DNA from 2 places in the Streptomyces sp. NPDC092369 genome. Region 2 is predicted to be linked to the other one. Evidence: riboswitches for the same ligand, from Rfam matches in the RefSeq annotation. Region 2 holds a riboswitch; the other holds the start of a gene.

Region 1 (7,415 bases), on a different contig from region 2:
TGGAGCGGATCCTGGGCGCGCTGCGCACGATCAAGGCGTCCGGCGCCGAGGACCGTGAGGAGCGCACCCTGCACGAGGCCGCCGAGGAGTCGTGGCGGCAGAGCGTGCGGGCCGCCAAGTGGACGGCGGCGGCGGGCAACACGGCGGGCCTGGCGATGCAGATCGCCTTCATCACGGTGCTCGCGGTGGGCGGGGCCCGGGTGGCGACCGGAGCCATCGACGTCGGCACACTGGTCGCGTTCCTGCTCTACGTCTTCTATCTGATGCAGCCGATCCAGCAGGTGGTCGGCGCGGTCACCCAGTACCAGACGGGTGCCGCGGCCCTCGCCCGCATCCAGGAGGCGCTGAGCCTGCCCGCCGAACCGGCGGCCGAGCCCGCCCCGTTGCCCTCCCCCGCCGCCGAACCGGCCGCGCTCGCCTTCACCGACGTCCGCTTCCGGTACGCCGACGACCTGCCCTACGTGCACCACGGCGTGACGTTCGCCGTCCCCGCCCAGGGCCTGACGGCGTTCGTCGGCCCGTCCGGCGCGGGCAAGACGACGGTGTTCTCCCTCATCGAGCGGTTCTACGACCCCGAGTCGGGCACGATCACCCTCGACGGACTCCCCCTCGACGACTGGGAGTTGCCCAGGCTCCGGTCCGCGATCGGGTACGTCGAGCAGGACGCGCCGGTACTGTCGGGCTCGCTGCGGGACAACCTGCTGCTGGGCAACCCGGATGCGGACGGCGACGCGCTCACCAAGGTCCTCAGGACGACCCGCCTGGACGGCCTGATCGCCAAGCTGCCCAAGGGAGTCGACACCCTGGTCGGCCACCGGGGCACCAAGCTCTCGGGCGGCGAGCGGCAGCGCGTGGCCATCGCCCGCGCCCTGCTGCGCCGCCCCCGCCTCCTGCTGCTCGATGAGGCCACCTCGCAACTGGACGCGGTGAACGAGGCCGCGCTGCGCGACACGGTCGCCGATGTGGCCCGTACGACCACGGTGCTGGTCGTCGCGCACCGGCTGTCGACGGTGACGACGGCCGACCGGATCGTGGTGATGGACGCGGGCCGGGTACGGGCCGTGGGCACCCACCGCGAACTGGTCGCCGCCGACCCGCTCTACGCGGAGCTGGCCGCCACGCAGTTCCTGGCGACGGCCGGCTGATTCCTGGGCGTCGAGCCCTAGAAGGGATAGTGCGCCTGCTGGGTGGCGATGGTCACCCAACGGGTGTTGGAGAACGCCTCGATGCCCCAGCGACCGCCGAACCGTCCGTACCCGGTGGCCTTCACACCGCCGAAGGGGGCCTGCGGTTCGTCGGCCACCGACTGGTCGTTGATGTGCACGATGCCGGTGCGGATCCGGCGCGCGACGGCGAGCCCGTGCGTGGCGTTCTCGGTGATGATGCCGCAGGTCAGTCCGTTGTCGGTGTCGTTGGCGGCGGCCACCGCGGTGGCGTCGTCGGCGAAGGTGTCGAGCACGCAGACCGGCCCGAACGCCTCCGCGTAGTACAGCTCGGCGTCCTTGGGCACCTCGCTCAGTACGGTCGCCGGGTGCACGGCCTCCGCGGGTTCGCCCCCGCCGACGACGACCTTCGCGCCCTTGGCCACGGCGTCCCCGACCAGGCCAGCCACCCGTCGCGCCGCCGACGTGCTCACCAGCGGGCCCACCACGGTGCGCGGATCCGACGGGTCACCGGCCTGCAGCGAGGCCACCTTGGCGGCGAACTTCGCGGTGAACTCCTCGGCCAGCGACTCGTGCACGAGGATCCGGTCGCCGGACATGCAGATCTGGCCGGCGTTCATGAACACGCTGAAGGTGACGGCGTCGACCGCGTAGTCCACGTCCGCGTCGTCGAGGACGAGCACGGCGTTCTTGCCGCCCAACTCAAGGACGGCGGGCTTGAGATGACGGGCCGCGTGCTCACCGATGATGCGGCCGACGTTGGTGGAGCCGGTGAAGTTGACGGCCCGGACCCGCTCGTCGGCGATGAGCGTCTCGGCGATCTCGGCCGCGTCCTCGCGGGCGTTGGTGACCACGTTGAGCACGCCGTCGGGCAGCCCGGCCTCACGCAGTACGTCGGCGACGAGGAGTCCGCAGGCGAGCGGCGCGTCCTCGCTGGGCTTGACGACGACCGTGTTGCCTGCCGCGAGGGGCGCCGCGACGGCCCGTACCCCGAGGATCACCGGCGCGTTCCACGGCGCGAACGCGGCCACGACGCCGAGGGGTTCCCGCACGGCGAGTCCCAGCGCGCCCTGCTCCTGGGCGCTGAGCACCTCGCCGCGCGGTGCGGTGATCGCGGCGGCGGCCTCGCGCAGGATGTTCGCGGCCAGGGCCACGTTGAAGTACGCCCAGGGCCGGGTGCCACCCGCCTCGTGGGCCATCAGCTCGGCGACCTGTTCACCGCGGGCGTCCAGCAGGTCCGCCGCCTTGAGGAAGATCGCCCGCCGCGCGAAGGGCGCCAGCGCCGCCCACTCCTCGAAGGCGGCGTCGGCCGCGTCCACGGCCCGCCGTACGTCCTCCGGGCCCGCGGCGGCCACGGTCGCGTACACCTCGCCGGTGTACGGATTCACGTCCTCGGCGGTCCGGCCGGAGGTGGCGGGCACGTCCTTGCCGCCGATGAACAGGTCACGGGTGATGGGCATCGTACGCACCTTTGCGTTCGCCTGGTGAAACTGTATTCACATTCCTGACGAAAGACTGCGATTCGACTCGGGCAATGTCAAGGGCCGCCCGGTGTTCCGGGCGGCCCTTGACGAGGACGTACGACGTGCGGCCGACTACTCCAGGCCGCCGAGCAGCCCGGTCACGGGGGCCGCCAGGTCGGTGACCTGGTGCAGCTGGTTGAGGTCGTTGAGCTTGTTCAACTGCTGCAGCTGGCCGGACGGCCGCGGGATCACCGACTTGTGCTGCTCGGGGATGTCGCTCACGGTGAGCGAGTCGAGCGTGGCGATCGGGTTGATTTTCCCGGCGTCCGGAGCGGCCGCCTCGGCCGCGCCCGCCATCGGCGCGGCGAGACCGGTGATACCGGCGGCGAGACCAACGGCGGCGGCGATACGTCGTGTTGAGATCATGCTTTCAGCAACGCCGCCCGGCGCCCGGCGGTCACGGCCGGCGCACGCCGCTCACCCGTCAGGCCCAGCGCGCGGTTGCGCTTGCCGAGCGTGCCGGGGCGGAGGAGGCTCGAAGGTGAGGTCCTACGCGGCCCGTTCCCCTCCCGGGCCGCGGCCCTTCAGGGAGGTCATCATGGGCACGGCGGCACACCCGGCGTTCGACACCGACACACTGCGCCGGGGCATCGAAGGACACACTCCGGAGACGCTTCTGTCTCTCTACGCGGACGACGCCGAACTGCGCGTCGTGAACCGCAACAGTCAGCCCAGCAACCCCACGGTCCTGCACGGCCGCGACGCCATCGGCCGGATGCTGAGCGACGTCTACAGCCGCGACATGACGCACAAGCTGGAGAGGTGCGTGGTCCAGGGCGACAGCGCGGCCTACAGCGAGTCCTGCCGGTACCCGGACGGGATGCGCGTCCTGTCCGAGTCGATGATCACGTTGCGCGACGGCAGGATCTCCGAACAGACCATGATCGAGGCATGGGACGAGTAGGCGGGCGAACCGGGCGGATCCGGATCAGCTCCCGGCTGACCTGGTCCTTCTCCGTACGGACCGGGCTGGGTAGGACGCGGCGCCGAAGCCCGGCCTCCACGGCGGGCCGGCACGTGTCCGCCGTGGTTCTCCGCTCGCTACTGAGGGCTGCCCGGCCCCGCCCACTCCACCCACTCCCAACTGCACGGCGTGCCACCCACAGACGTTAGGCTCGTACCGGGCCGTGACTGGCGCTGAGGTGGAGCACCACCGGGGAGCGGCCTCGCAGAGCAACTGCCGTGCGCCTGGGCGATCTTGTCATCCAGCCCAGGAGTGGATCATGTCTCAGGCCCGGCTCATGGAGGGCGCCTCCCTCGCCCGGCGCATCGTCGAGGACACCGCCAAGAAGGCCGCCGACGTCACCGACCGCACCGGCAGCGCACCCTGCCTCGCCACGGTCCTGGTCGGCGAGGACCCCGCCTCCGTCACCTACGTCCGGATGAAGCAGAACCGCTGTCGCAAGGCCGGCATCGAGTCCCGCCACGTGGCCCTGCCCGCCGCCACGACCACCGACGAACTCGTCGCCACCCTGCGCGGGCTGTCGGACGACCCCGGCGTGCACGGCATCCTGTTGCAGCACCCGATGGGCGAACACATCGACGAGCGGGCCGCGTTCGAGGCGATCGCGCCCGAGAAGGACGTCGACGGCGTCACCTTCGCCTCCTTCGCGACGATGAGCTTCGGCCTGCCGGGCTTCGTGTCCTGCACGCCCGGCGGCATCATCCGGCTGCTCGACGAGTACGAGGTCGACCCGTCCGGCAAGCGGGCCGTGGTCGTGGGCCGCAGCGCGATCCTCGGCAAGCCGGTGGGCATGCTGCTCCTCGTTCGCGACGCGACGGTGACGTACTGCCACTCCCGTACGAAGGAGCTGTCGGACGTGGTCCGGGAGGCGGACATCGTGGTCGCCGCCGTGGGCCGGCCCCGGCTGATCCGCGGGGCGGACATCAAGCCCGGCGCCGTCGTGATCGACGCCGGCTACAACCCCGGCAACGTGGGCGACGTGGACTTCGACTCGGCCGTGGAGCGAGCGGGACTCATCACTCCGGTGCCGGGCGGTGTCGGTCCGATGACGATCGCCACGCTCCTCGAACAGACCGTGGTGGCCGCCGCCCGGCAGCTCGGGGTGTGATCAGCGCATCCACGCGCTGTAGTCCGCGACCGCGCCCGCCTTCACGCCGTACTCCGGCACGGCCTTGGTGTAGACGGCCTCCAGGCCGAGGACGGCTCCGGTGGCCGGGTCCATGATCAACATACGGCGGTAGCCGGCTCCGTCGTACACGTAGGCCTGTCCGCGGCGGCCGAGCCGATCGGTCACCTGGCCGGCGGGGCGCAGCCCCTGGGCGTCGGCCAGCAGTTCGGCGAGCGCCGCTGACTCGGCCGCGCCGAGCGTCCAGTTGTCGAGCAACACCCCGACCGCGTCGAGGAGTTGGGGGGTGGTCATGGTGCCGTGCGTGTACGTGGCCTCCGTCAGGTAGGCGCGCAGCTTCGCGGGGTCGTGCGGGGGCGGCGACTCGGGCGGGGCGTCGCTCCAACTGGGCGGATAGGTCTGACGGTTGATGACGTGGCCGTCCTCGACCAGGTGCGGATCGCCGTTCGCGTCACTGAGGACGGGGCGGCCGGGGTGGCGCGGGTCGGTGGCGACCACGAGTTCGGTGTGGCTGCCGTCCGCCTTCCAGCGCACGACGCGCTCCTGCGGGAGCGTGATCGGGGGCTTGTCGTCGCTCATGCCCAGACTCCAGGACTGGGCGTGCGTGCCCTTGCGCAGCCGGGGCGAAGCGCCGGTCGCGATCGCCTCGGCCAACTCGGCCAGTTGTCGCAGGGATACGGGGGTGGAGCCCGCCTGCACGACCAGCGGGCGCGGGGCGGCGACCGCGGGGGCGGTGCTCGGGCCGCTGAGCAGCAGGGTCAGCGCCGTCGTGGCGACTACGGCGGCTGCCGCGAGGCTCCAGAGGAGGCGGGTGCGGCGGCGCGCGGCGGGGCGTTCGTGCAGCAGCCGGTTGAGGCGGCGTTCGGCGTGGTGGTCGAGGGGGCCGTCGCCGTAGTGGGGGCCGTCGACCGGCACGGGGTTGGCGCGGCGCAGGAGGTCGAGGTCGTGGTCGTCAGCCATGGCCGTGTTCCTTGGTCAGGGTGGCGTCGGGGCGGGTGGCGTCGGGGCGGATGCGGTCGATCTCGGCTCTGAGCCGGCGCCGCGCCCGGTGCAACCGCATCGCCGCGGCCCGGCTGCCGCAGCCGAGAACGACGGCGACCTCGTCGACGGCCAGTTCCTCCCAGGCCGTCAGACGCAGCACCTCCCGGTCGCCCTCGGAGAGCCGGGCCAGCGCCTCGTGCACCCAGGCGCCCGGAGCTTCGGTGTCGGGGCCGGCCACGACCTGCCGCCCGTGCGCGGTCTCGTCGTTGCCCAGCCGGGCCACCAGCCGGCGCCGGCGTCCGTAGCCGCGTACCGCGTTCGCGAGGCAGTTCCGTGCCACCCCGTACAGCCACGGCAGCGGGGACCCCGGCAGGTCGGCCCGGCGTCGCCAGGCGACCGTGAACACCTCCGCCACCACTTCCTCCACCTCGCTGGTACGCCCGTCCAGTCGCCGCGCGACGTAGCGGCTGACCGCCCAGTAGTGCTCGCGATAGGCAGCGGCGAAGAACTCGTCGTTGCTCATGACCCGTACGTGTCCGGCACCGGCCGGAACGTCACACCCCGATTCCGTGATTCACCTCGCGTTCCCCGAGTGTGACCGGTGGGGCGGGAGCGGACACAGGCGGGGCGTGAAGAACCTCAATCGCCAGGACCCCGATCGCCGGATCCTCGATCGCCAGGTCATCAAGTGGCTGACCACCACGGACCACAAGACCATCGGAACGCTGTACCTCGTCACGTCGTTCGCGTTCTTCCTGATCGGCGGCGTGATGGCGCTGCTGATGCGCGCCGAGCTCGCCCGGCCCGGTCTGCAGATCATGTCGAACGAGCAGTTCAACCAGGCGTTCACGATGCACGGCACGATCATGCTGCTGATGTTCGCGACGCCGCTGTTCGCCGGCTTCACGAACTGGATCATGCCGCTCCAGATCGGCGCCCCCGACGTCGCCTTCCCGCGGCTGAACATGTTCGCCTACTGGCTGTACCTGTTCGGCTCGACCATCGCCGTGGGCGGCTTCCTCACCCCGCAGGGCGCGGCCGACTTCGGCTGGTTCGCCTACTCCCCGCTGTCGGACGCGGTCCGCTCGCCGGGCATCGGCGCCGACCTGTGGATCATGGGCCTGGCCTTCTCCGGCTTCGGCACCATCCTGGGTGCGGTCAACTTCATCACCACCATCATCTGCATGCGCGCCCCGGGCATGACCATGTTCCGCATGCCGATCTTCGTGTGGAACGTGCTGCTGACCGCCGTGCTCGTGCTGCTGGCCTTCCCCGTGCTCGCCGCCGCGCTGTTCGCGCTGGAGGCGGATCGGAAATTCGGAGCACACGTCTTCGACGCCGCCAACGGCGGGGCGTTGCTGTGGCAGCACCTCTTCTGGTTCTTCGGCCATCCAGAGGTGTACATCATCGCGCTGCCGTTCTTCGGCATCATCTCCGAGGTCATCCCGGTCTTCTCCCGCAAGCCGATGTTCGGCTACATGGGCCTGATCGGCGCCACCATCGCCATCGCCGGCCTCTCGGTGACGGTGTGGGCCCACCACATGTACGTCACCGGCGGAGTCCTGCTGCCGTTCTTCTCCTTCATGACGTTCCTCATCGCCGTGCCGACCGGCGTGAAGTTCTTCAACTGGATCGGAACGATGTGGAAGGGGTCCTTG
Region 2 (7,415 bases):
CGGGCGACGGTGGCTACGGGGGCATCTTCCCGGAACCGTGGCGATCGGAGGAGCCGACCCCGGATCCGGCCACGGTGCCGACCGACGTACCGGACACCTCGACCACCACCGTGTCGGTCGGCCTGCCGGACCCGCCCGACGGCACCCGTTGGTGGTCCAACTGGTGGTGGACGCTGCCGGGGGCGGCGGCCGGGGCGGGGTTGGCGGTGATGCTCCGGCCGCTGGCGTCGCGGCTGCCGTCGGGTCGGTGGCGTGGCGGGCGGGAGCCGGGACCCAGGCAGGAGTTGCGGGACGTATGAGGGGCCGCGGACGGACTCGGCGGGCGATGGTGTGGCTGGCGGTGTTGTCGCCGGCGGTGGCGGTGAGCTTGTGCGGGGCGCCTACGGCCGACGCTGCGGTGGCCGCGGGGGCTGGGGCCGGGGCAGTGACCCGAGTACCGGCGGAGGCACCGACGCGGGGCCGGGACAGCCCCCGACACGGCGATGATCGTCGCGGGTGGCACGGGCCGGACGATGGCGTTGCGCTCGGGCGAGCCCGCGTTCGCCCGGCTGTCGGAGTTGCTGCGGCCGACATACACCGGGACTGAACGGGTGCCGGAGGAGTGGACCAAGGGTCGGTATCCGCCGGTGGACTTCACGGTGATCTGGGGGCTGTCGGGTGTCGGGGGCTGGCCGCGGACCCATCGGGCGCCGGGCGGTGACGTGGCGGTGGAGCGGCAGGACCAACTGTTCGTGGCGGCGGACGGTTCGCCGTGGGTGCGCAGTGACCTCGCGCCGGATGTGGAGGACGACGACATCCGCTGGCACCGGGCACCGAGTTCGATCTTCGTGACGTTGGAGCAGCAGAGCGTGCTCGACGGACTCGGGGACGGGCCGCGGAGCAGACCCGGGGACGGCACGGGCGAGGGCGCCGCCGGGAGCGGGTCCGCGCGGACCGGCTCGGCCGCGGCGGACGGCTCGGACAGAGCGGGGGCGGCGAACAGGCTGGGCGGAGGTGGGTTCGGCCGGGATGGTGTCTGGTGGGCGCTGCCGGGCCTGGCCGTGGGGCTCGCGGTCGGGGCCGGGGGCATGTTGCTGATACGCCGCGCGGCGGACCGGCAGAGAGCCGGACCGCCGCGGGAGGAGCCACGACATGAGCTGATCGACCTCGACCGGTGAGGTGCGGTGCGCCCCTTTGGGCCTCGGGCCTCGGGCCTCAGCCCAGGTCGATCTCCGGGTAGAGCGGGAAGCCGGCCACGAGGTCGGTGGCGCGGTGGGAGATCTCGTCGGCGACCTTGGGGTCGAGGACGTGCTGGGCCTTGGAGGGCACGCCCTTGCTGGTGGTGCCGGGCTCCGCGGTGGTGAGGACGCGGTCGATGAGCGCGGCGACCTCGTCCATCTCGGCGGTGCCGAGGCCACGGGTGGTCAGGGCGGGGGTGCCGATGCGGATGCCGGAGGTGTACCAGGCGCCGTTGGGGTCGGCGGGGATGGAGTTGCGGTTGGTGACGATGCCGGAGTCGAGGAGGGCTGCCTCGGCCTGGCGGCCGGTGAGGCCGTAGGAGGTGGTGACGTCGATCAGGTTGAGGTGGTTGTCCGTGCCGCCGGTGACGAGCGTGGCGCCGCGGCTCATCAACCCCTCAGCGAGGGCGCGGGAGTTGTCGACGATGCGCTGGGCGTAGTCGCGGAAGGAGGGCTGACGGGCCTCGGCGAGGGCGACTGCCTTGGCGGCCATGACGTGCGGGAGCGGACCGCCGAGGACCATCGGGCAGCCGCGGTCGACCTGGTCCTTGAGGGAGTCGTCGCACAGGACCATGCCGCCGCGCGGGCCGCGCAGCGACTTGTGGGTGGTGGTGGTGACGATCTGGGCGTGCGGGACCGGGTCGAAGTCGCCGGTCAGCACCTTGCCGGCGACGAGGCCGGCGAAGTGCGCCATGTCGACCATCAGGGTCGCACCGACCTCGTCGGCGATCTCGCGCATGATGCGGAAGTTCACGAGACGGGGGTAGGCGGAGTAGCCGGCGACGATGATCAGCGGCTGGAACTCGCGGGCGGAGGTGCGCAGGGCCTCGTAGTCGATGAGGCCGGTGGTGGGGTCGGTGCCGTAAGAACGCTGGTCGAACATCTTGCCGGAGATGTTCGGGCGGAAGCCGTGGGTGAGGTGGCCGCCGGCGTCCAGGGACATGCCGAGCATGCGCTGGTTGCCGAAGGCCTGGCGCAGTTCGGCCCAGTCGGCCTCGGAGAGGTCGTTGACCTGGCGGACGCCGGCCTTCTCCAGGGCGGGGGCCTCGACCCGCTGGGCGAGGACGGACCAGAAGGCGACGAGGTTGGCGTCGATGCCGGAGTGCGGCTGGACGTAGGCGTGCCGGGCGCCGAAGAGTTCCTTGGCGTGCTCGGCGGCGAGGGACTCGACGGTGTCGACGTTGCGACAGCCGGCGTAGAAGCGGCGTCCGACGGTGCCCTCGGCGTACTTGTCGCTGAACCAGTTGCCCATGGCGAGCAGGGTGGCCGGGGAGGCGTAGTTCTCCGAGGCGATCAGCTTGAGCATCTCGCGCTGGTCGGCGACTTCCTGGCCGATGGCGTCGGCGACGCGCGGCTCGACGGCGCGGATCACGTCGAGGGCGGAGCGGAAGGCGGTGGACTCGGGGGAAAGGGGCGCAGAGCTGTCGGGCATCAGGACCTCCGGACGTGGCGTTCGGCGTTCACGGTACGGCCCAGGCGCACGGCACACAGTTTCCGTTCGGGCCGCTCCCCGATGGTTGGTCCCATCCCAGCGCGCCAGTCACGGCCCGCCGGTCAGCCTACCGGGGAGGTCGCCGGCCGGAGGTGCCGCGTCCACCATGCGAGCGATGGCGGCGGGGCGGCGGACTCACTGGATGACGTGCGGGAGGAAGCGGGCGTACTCGTCCGTGACCAGGCCCGACGACTCCCGGATGCCGAGGCCGGCCGACTCGTTCTCGACGACCCAGGCGCCGAGGACGACGTGGTTGCCGTCGAAGTCGGGCAGCGGGGCCAACTGCTGGTAGCAGCAGGGTTCTTCGGGCGTTGCCTGGGGCGTGCCCGGGGCGTGGATCGTCACGCCCGCGCCCTCGCGGCCGAGCAGGGGCTTGGCGACGTAGCCCGTGGTGCGGGCGAGGTCGCGGGGGCCGTCGAGATAGGACGGGAGGAGGTTGGGGTGGTCGGGGTACAGCTCCCACAGGACGGCCAGCAGGGCCTTGTTGCTGAGGAGCATCTTCCAGGCGGGCTCGATCCACAGGGTGGTGCCGGTGCCGCCGCCGTTGTCGAGGGTGTCGAGGACGTGGTCGGCGAAGCGGTCGGTGGTGAGCCACTCCCAGGGATAGAGCTTGAAGCAACTGCGGATGAAGCGGAGGCGGTTGTCGACGAAGCGGCCGGAGAGGGGGTCCCAGCCGATCTCCTCCATGGAGATCCAGTCGGTGTCGAGGCCGGCCTGTTCGGCGGTCTCCTTGAGATAGGCGACGGTCATGAGGTCCTCGCCGAGTTCGTCGGCGGCGGAGTGCGCGAAGTGGAGGGGCGCGCCCGGCGGGAGGAGGGCGGCCTGGTTCTTCCAGGCGGCGACGAGGCGTTCGTGGAGGGAGTTCCACTGGTCGGCGCCGGGAAAGCGGTCCCGCATCCAGAACCACTGGGGCGAGGCGGCCTCGACGAGGGAGGTGGGCGTGTCGGCGTTGTACTCCAGGAGCTTCGCCGGTCCGGTGCCGTCGTAGCGCAGGTCGAAACGGCCGTAGACGGAAGGGAGTTCGGCGCGTCGGTGCCAGGCCTCGGCGACGGCCTGCGCGAGGCGGGGGTCGGTGATGCCGAGGTCGGCGAGGCGGTGGTGGGAGACCATGTGCTCGGCCGCGGCCAGGCACATGCCGTGCAGTTCCTCGACGGTCTCCTCCAGGGCCTCGACCTCGGGGAGCGTGAAGGAGTAGTAGGCGCTCTCGTCCCAGTAGGGGCGCAGGGAGTCGTCGGGATACCGGGTGAGCGGATAGACGAGGCCCTGTTCCTCGACGGTGCGCTGCCAGTTCGGGCGGGGGGTGATGGAGTGCCGTCGCATGGGTCGGTCAGCCGCCGGAGCTTCCCTTGCCGCTGCCGAAGCCGCCGCGGTCGACACTGCTGCCGTGGCCGCCGCCGGAGGAACCGGAGCCCTTGCGCGGCTTGGTGAAGGAACCGCCCTCGACCCAGGAGCCCTTCTTCTTGCCGCCGTAGTACCAGGCGCCGTTCGCCGAGGTCCTGGTGGAGTTGCAGCTCTTGTCGGCGACGACCTTGTAGCCCTTGGCGAGCTGGTAGCTGTCGCGGTCGACGCAGCGCTTGTCGGGGTCGGAGGAGCAGGCGGTGAGGGCGGCGGCGAGCAGTCCCATGCCGCCGAGTACGACCGTGCCCGAGCGTAGTTGTCGGCGTGCGTCCGCCATGTTCCGTCTCCCCGTTGATCCGACGGCCCCGCGATCGACCGGTCGCCGTCAGGCTGTTGTGTGATCTTCGGCGGACAGCCTAGAGATCGGTGAGAGCGCGCCACGAGGCACCCCGCCCGTACTCCCCTCCCCTACAGTCACTTTGTGATCTTTGGGATGGTGTGCGCGCTCGGTGCGGCGGTCTGCTTCGGTACGGCGACGGTGTTGCAGGCCGTCGCCACGCGGGAGGCCGACGCGGAGACGGCCGGCACGCGCCCGACCGGCGCCGGCGGGGAGGCGGCGCTGCTGCTCCGGGCCGTGCGGCAGTGGCGGTATCTGCTGGGGCTCGGTCTTGACGGGCTGGGGTTCGTGTTCCAGATCGCGGCGCTGCGCTCGATCCCCATCTACGCGGTCGGTGCCGCACTGGCCTCCAGCCTCGCGGTGACGGCGGTGGTCGCGGCCCGGCTGCTGCGGGTGCGGCTGAGCGGCATGGAGTGGGGCGCGGTCGGGGTGGTCTGCGGCGGACTGGCGATGCTGGGGCTGGCCTCGGGTACGGAGGGGGACCGTGCCGGGTCGACCGCGCTGAAGTACGCGATGCTCGCGGTCGCCGTCGCGGTCCTGCTGCTCGCGCTGGTCGGCGGGCGCTGGTCGGGGCGGGACCGGGCGCCGGCGCTCGGGCTGGGGGCGGGGTTCGGGTTCGGGGTGGTGGAGGTGGCGGTACGCCTGATCGACTCGATCGCCCCGGCGGACCTGTTCACCAACCCGGCGACCTACGCCCTCCTCCTCGGCGGCGCCGCCGCCTTCCTCCTGCTGACCTCGGCCCTGCGGCACGGTTCGGTGACGGCGGCCACCGCCGGAATGGTCATCGGCGAGACGATCGGCCCGGCCGCGGTGGGCGTGATCTGGCTCGGCGACCGCACCCGGGAGGGCTTGGTGTGGCTCGCGGTGCTGGGGTTCTGCGTGGCCGTGGCGGGGGCGTTGGCGCTGGCACGGTTCGGGGAGGCGCCGCCGCCCTCCCCGGGGATTTCCCCTGGCCCTTCCCGGAGGCCTGAGGGCTGACGCGCTTCCTACTGTTCCGTGTGCGGCCGGAGAACCGGCCGGATGGAGCAGGACGAACAGGGGGTAGTCATGGGACCGAACGACGCTCAGATCGTGCGGGTGTTCAGCCGTGAGCCGGGCGGGAAGATCGCCGACAGCACGCTGAACCCGCAGAAGGACGGCGAGATCGTTCTGGAGGCCGAGGCGGGGCGGACCCTCCACGGGCAGGAGGGGTCGTACCGGGTGTCGCTCGTCGTGCGTGACATCGACGACGGCACAGCCATTCCCGTCGTCGGATCCGGAGTGGTGCAGGGTCACTTCCTCACGGCCGGAGAAGGGTGGACCGACTTTCCGGGGGTCTTCGAGTTCACGCTGAGCAGCGCCGTGCTCAGCCAGCACGCTGGCCACATCGCACAGGCCTACGGATCGGTGAAGTACGGCTCGACGGAGCCGGGCGCGACCTTCGCCGTCAGCCCGCCGTTCCTGATCCTTCCCTAGCCGCAGCCACCCGGGCCACGAGTTCCACCCGGGAGCGGATGCCGAGCTTGGCGTAGGCGTGGCTGAGGTGGTACTCGACGGTCTTCGCGCTGAGGACCAGCTCGCGGGCGATCTGGCGGTTGGTCAGCCCGGTCGCCGCGAGTTGGGCGACGGCGTGTTCCTGCGGGGTGAGTCCGACGGGGTCCGGGCAGGTGCCGTCCGGGGCCGCCCCGCAGGCCGCCAGTTCGCGGTCGCAGTGGCGCAGGAAGGGTACGGCGGCCAGCTCGGCGAAGCGCGTGCGGGCCGCGCGCAGGTGGTCCACGGCCGGTGCGCGGCGGCCGGTGCGGCGCAGGAAGGAGCCGAAGTCGAGTTCGGTACGGGCCTGTTCGAAGGGCAGATCGACATGGGCCGCGCGGTCGAGGGCCTCGGCGAAGGCGTCCCGGGCGAGTTTCGGTTCACGGCGGGCCGCGAACAGGGTGCCGCGCACCCGGCACACGGACGCCAGTGTGGAGGCGCGCGAGCGCTCGGTGGCACGGCGTTCCAGCGCGGCCAGTACCTCCTCGGCCTCGTCGAGCCGGCCGGTCGAAACCAGCGCGTCGGCCAGCAGATCGCGCCAGACCATGAGTCCGGGCTCGGCGGTGAAGTCCAGTTCCTCGTGGACGAGGAGGGTGCGCAGCAGGGCGAGGGCCGCCGCGGGTTCACCGCGGACGAAGGCGAGGAAGGCACGGCCGTACGTCACGAAGATCTCCACCATCGCGGACTCCTCGACCACTCGGTGGCCGCGGGCGGTCCTCAACTGCCGCTCGGCACGCTCGTACTCACCGCGGGCCGCGAGCAGGAGCACGTTCTCGGCGTGGACCACGGGGGCGATCCAGCCCTGGCCGAGGTCGGCGGCGACGGAGGCGGCCGTCTCCCAGTGCAGGCCGGCCAAGTCCCAGGCCCCGCAGAGGAATTCGGCCTTCGCGAGGATCGCGAGGGCGATCACGCGCAGGGGCACCGGTCCCCGGCGGGTGAGCTCCACGACCCGCTCCAGGTCGGGCCGGGCCTGGGCCGCGCGGTCGGTGTACAGGTACAACGTGCCCCTGCCCATGAGGAGTTCGATGTCCCGGGGGCCCACCAGGGCGGCCTCGGGCAGTGCCTCGGCCAGCCCGAACGCCTCCTCGTAGGCGCCGAGTTGTCCGAGCGCGGTGAGGTGGATGAAGCGCAGGGTCCCGCCGGAGCGCGCCCGGCCGTCGCGGTCGCGGGCCGAGGCGGCCCACTGGCACACGCGAGCGGCCTGGCCGCCCAGCATGTGGACCATCACGTGCTGTTCCGCGATCCGCGCGTCGAGCCCGGGGTCCGCGCCGGGAGTGCGCAGCCGCCACGCCTCGTCCAGCAGGGCGTGTGCCTGGCCGACGCGGCCGGCGACCAGCGCCAGATGGCCTCGCGCACAGCACCGTACGGCCTCGTCGGTCGCGTCGGGCAGCGCGGCCACGACGGCGGCGGCCTCCTCGTCCCGGCCGTCGAAGAGAAAGGCCTCCACGGCCTCGCAGTTCAG

The links. Region 2 has a riboswitch for ZMP and ZTP ahead of ACIQI8_RS21800 (glycine hydroxymethyltransferase). Riboswitches for the same ligand answer to the same signal wherever they lie in the genome.
Region 1: another riboswitch for ZMP and ZTP. It lies ahead of ACIQI8_RS02235 (bifunctional 5,10-methylenetetrahydrofolate dehydrogenase/5,10-methenyltetrahydrofolate cyclohydrolase); the one in region 2 lies ahead of ACIQI8_RS21800 (glycine hydroxymethyltransferase).

Annotation. Positions count from the first base shown of each region.
Region 1 covers NZ_JBIVQP010000001.1:507,951-515,365, forward strand. Annotated here, with positions in the region: gene ACIQI8_RS02215 (ABC transporter ATP-binding protein) at 1-1,145, shown strand, start outside; gene ACIQI8_RS02220 (aldehyde dehydrogenase family protein) at 1,163-2,623, opposite strand; gene ACIQI8_RS02225 (hypothetical protein) at 2,759-3,052, opposite strand; gene ACIQI8_RS02230 (nuclear transport factor 2 family protein) at 3,225-3,590, shown strand; ZMP/ZTP riboswitch at 3,804-3,887, shown strand; gene ACIQI8_RS02235 (bifunctional 5,10-methylenetetrahydrofolate dehydrogenase/5,10-methenyltetrahydrofolate cyclohydrolase) at 3,910-4,758, shown strand; gene ACIQI8_RS02240 (CU044_5270 family protein) at 4,759-5,736, opposite strand; gene ACIQI8_RS02245 (RNA polymerase sigma factor) at 5,729-6,280, opposite strand; gene ctaD (cytochrome c oxidase subunit I) at 6,387-7,415, shown strand, end outside.
Region 2 covers NZ_JBIVQP010000003.1:1,074,697-1,082,111, forward strand. Annotated here, with positions in the region: gene ACIQI8_RS21790 (hypothetical protein) at 1-299, shown strand, start outside; gene ACIQI8_RS21795 (hypothetical protein) at 483-1,157, shown strand; gene ACIQI8_RS21800 (glycine hydroxymethyltransferase) at 1,195-2,649, opposite strand; ZMP/ZTP riboswitch at 2,681-2,771, opposite strand; gene ACIQI8_RS21805 (glutathionylspermidine synthase family protein) at 2,845-4,029, opposite strand; gene ACIQI8_RS21810 (hypothetical protein) at 4,037-4,384, opposite strand; gene ACIQI8_RS21815 (hypothetical protein) at 4,541-5,422, shown strand; gene ACIQI8_RS21820 (hypothetical protein) at 5,492-5,899, shown strand; gene ACIQI8_RS21825 (AAA family ATPase) at 5,871-7,415, opposite strand, start outside.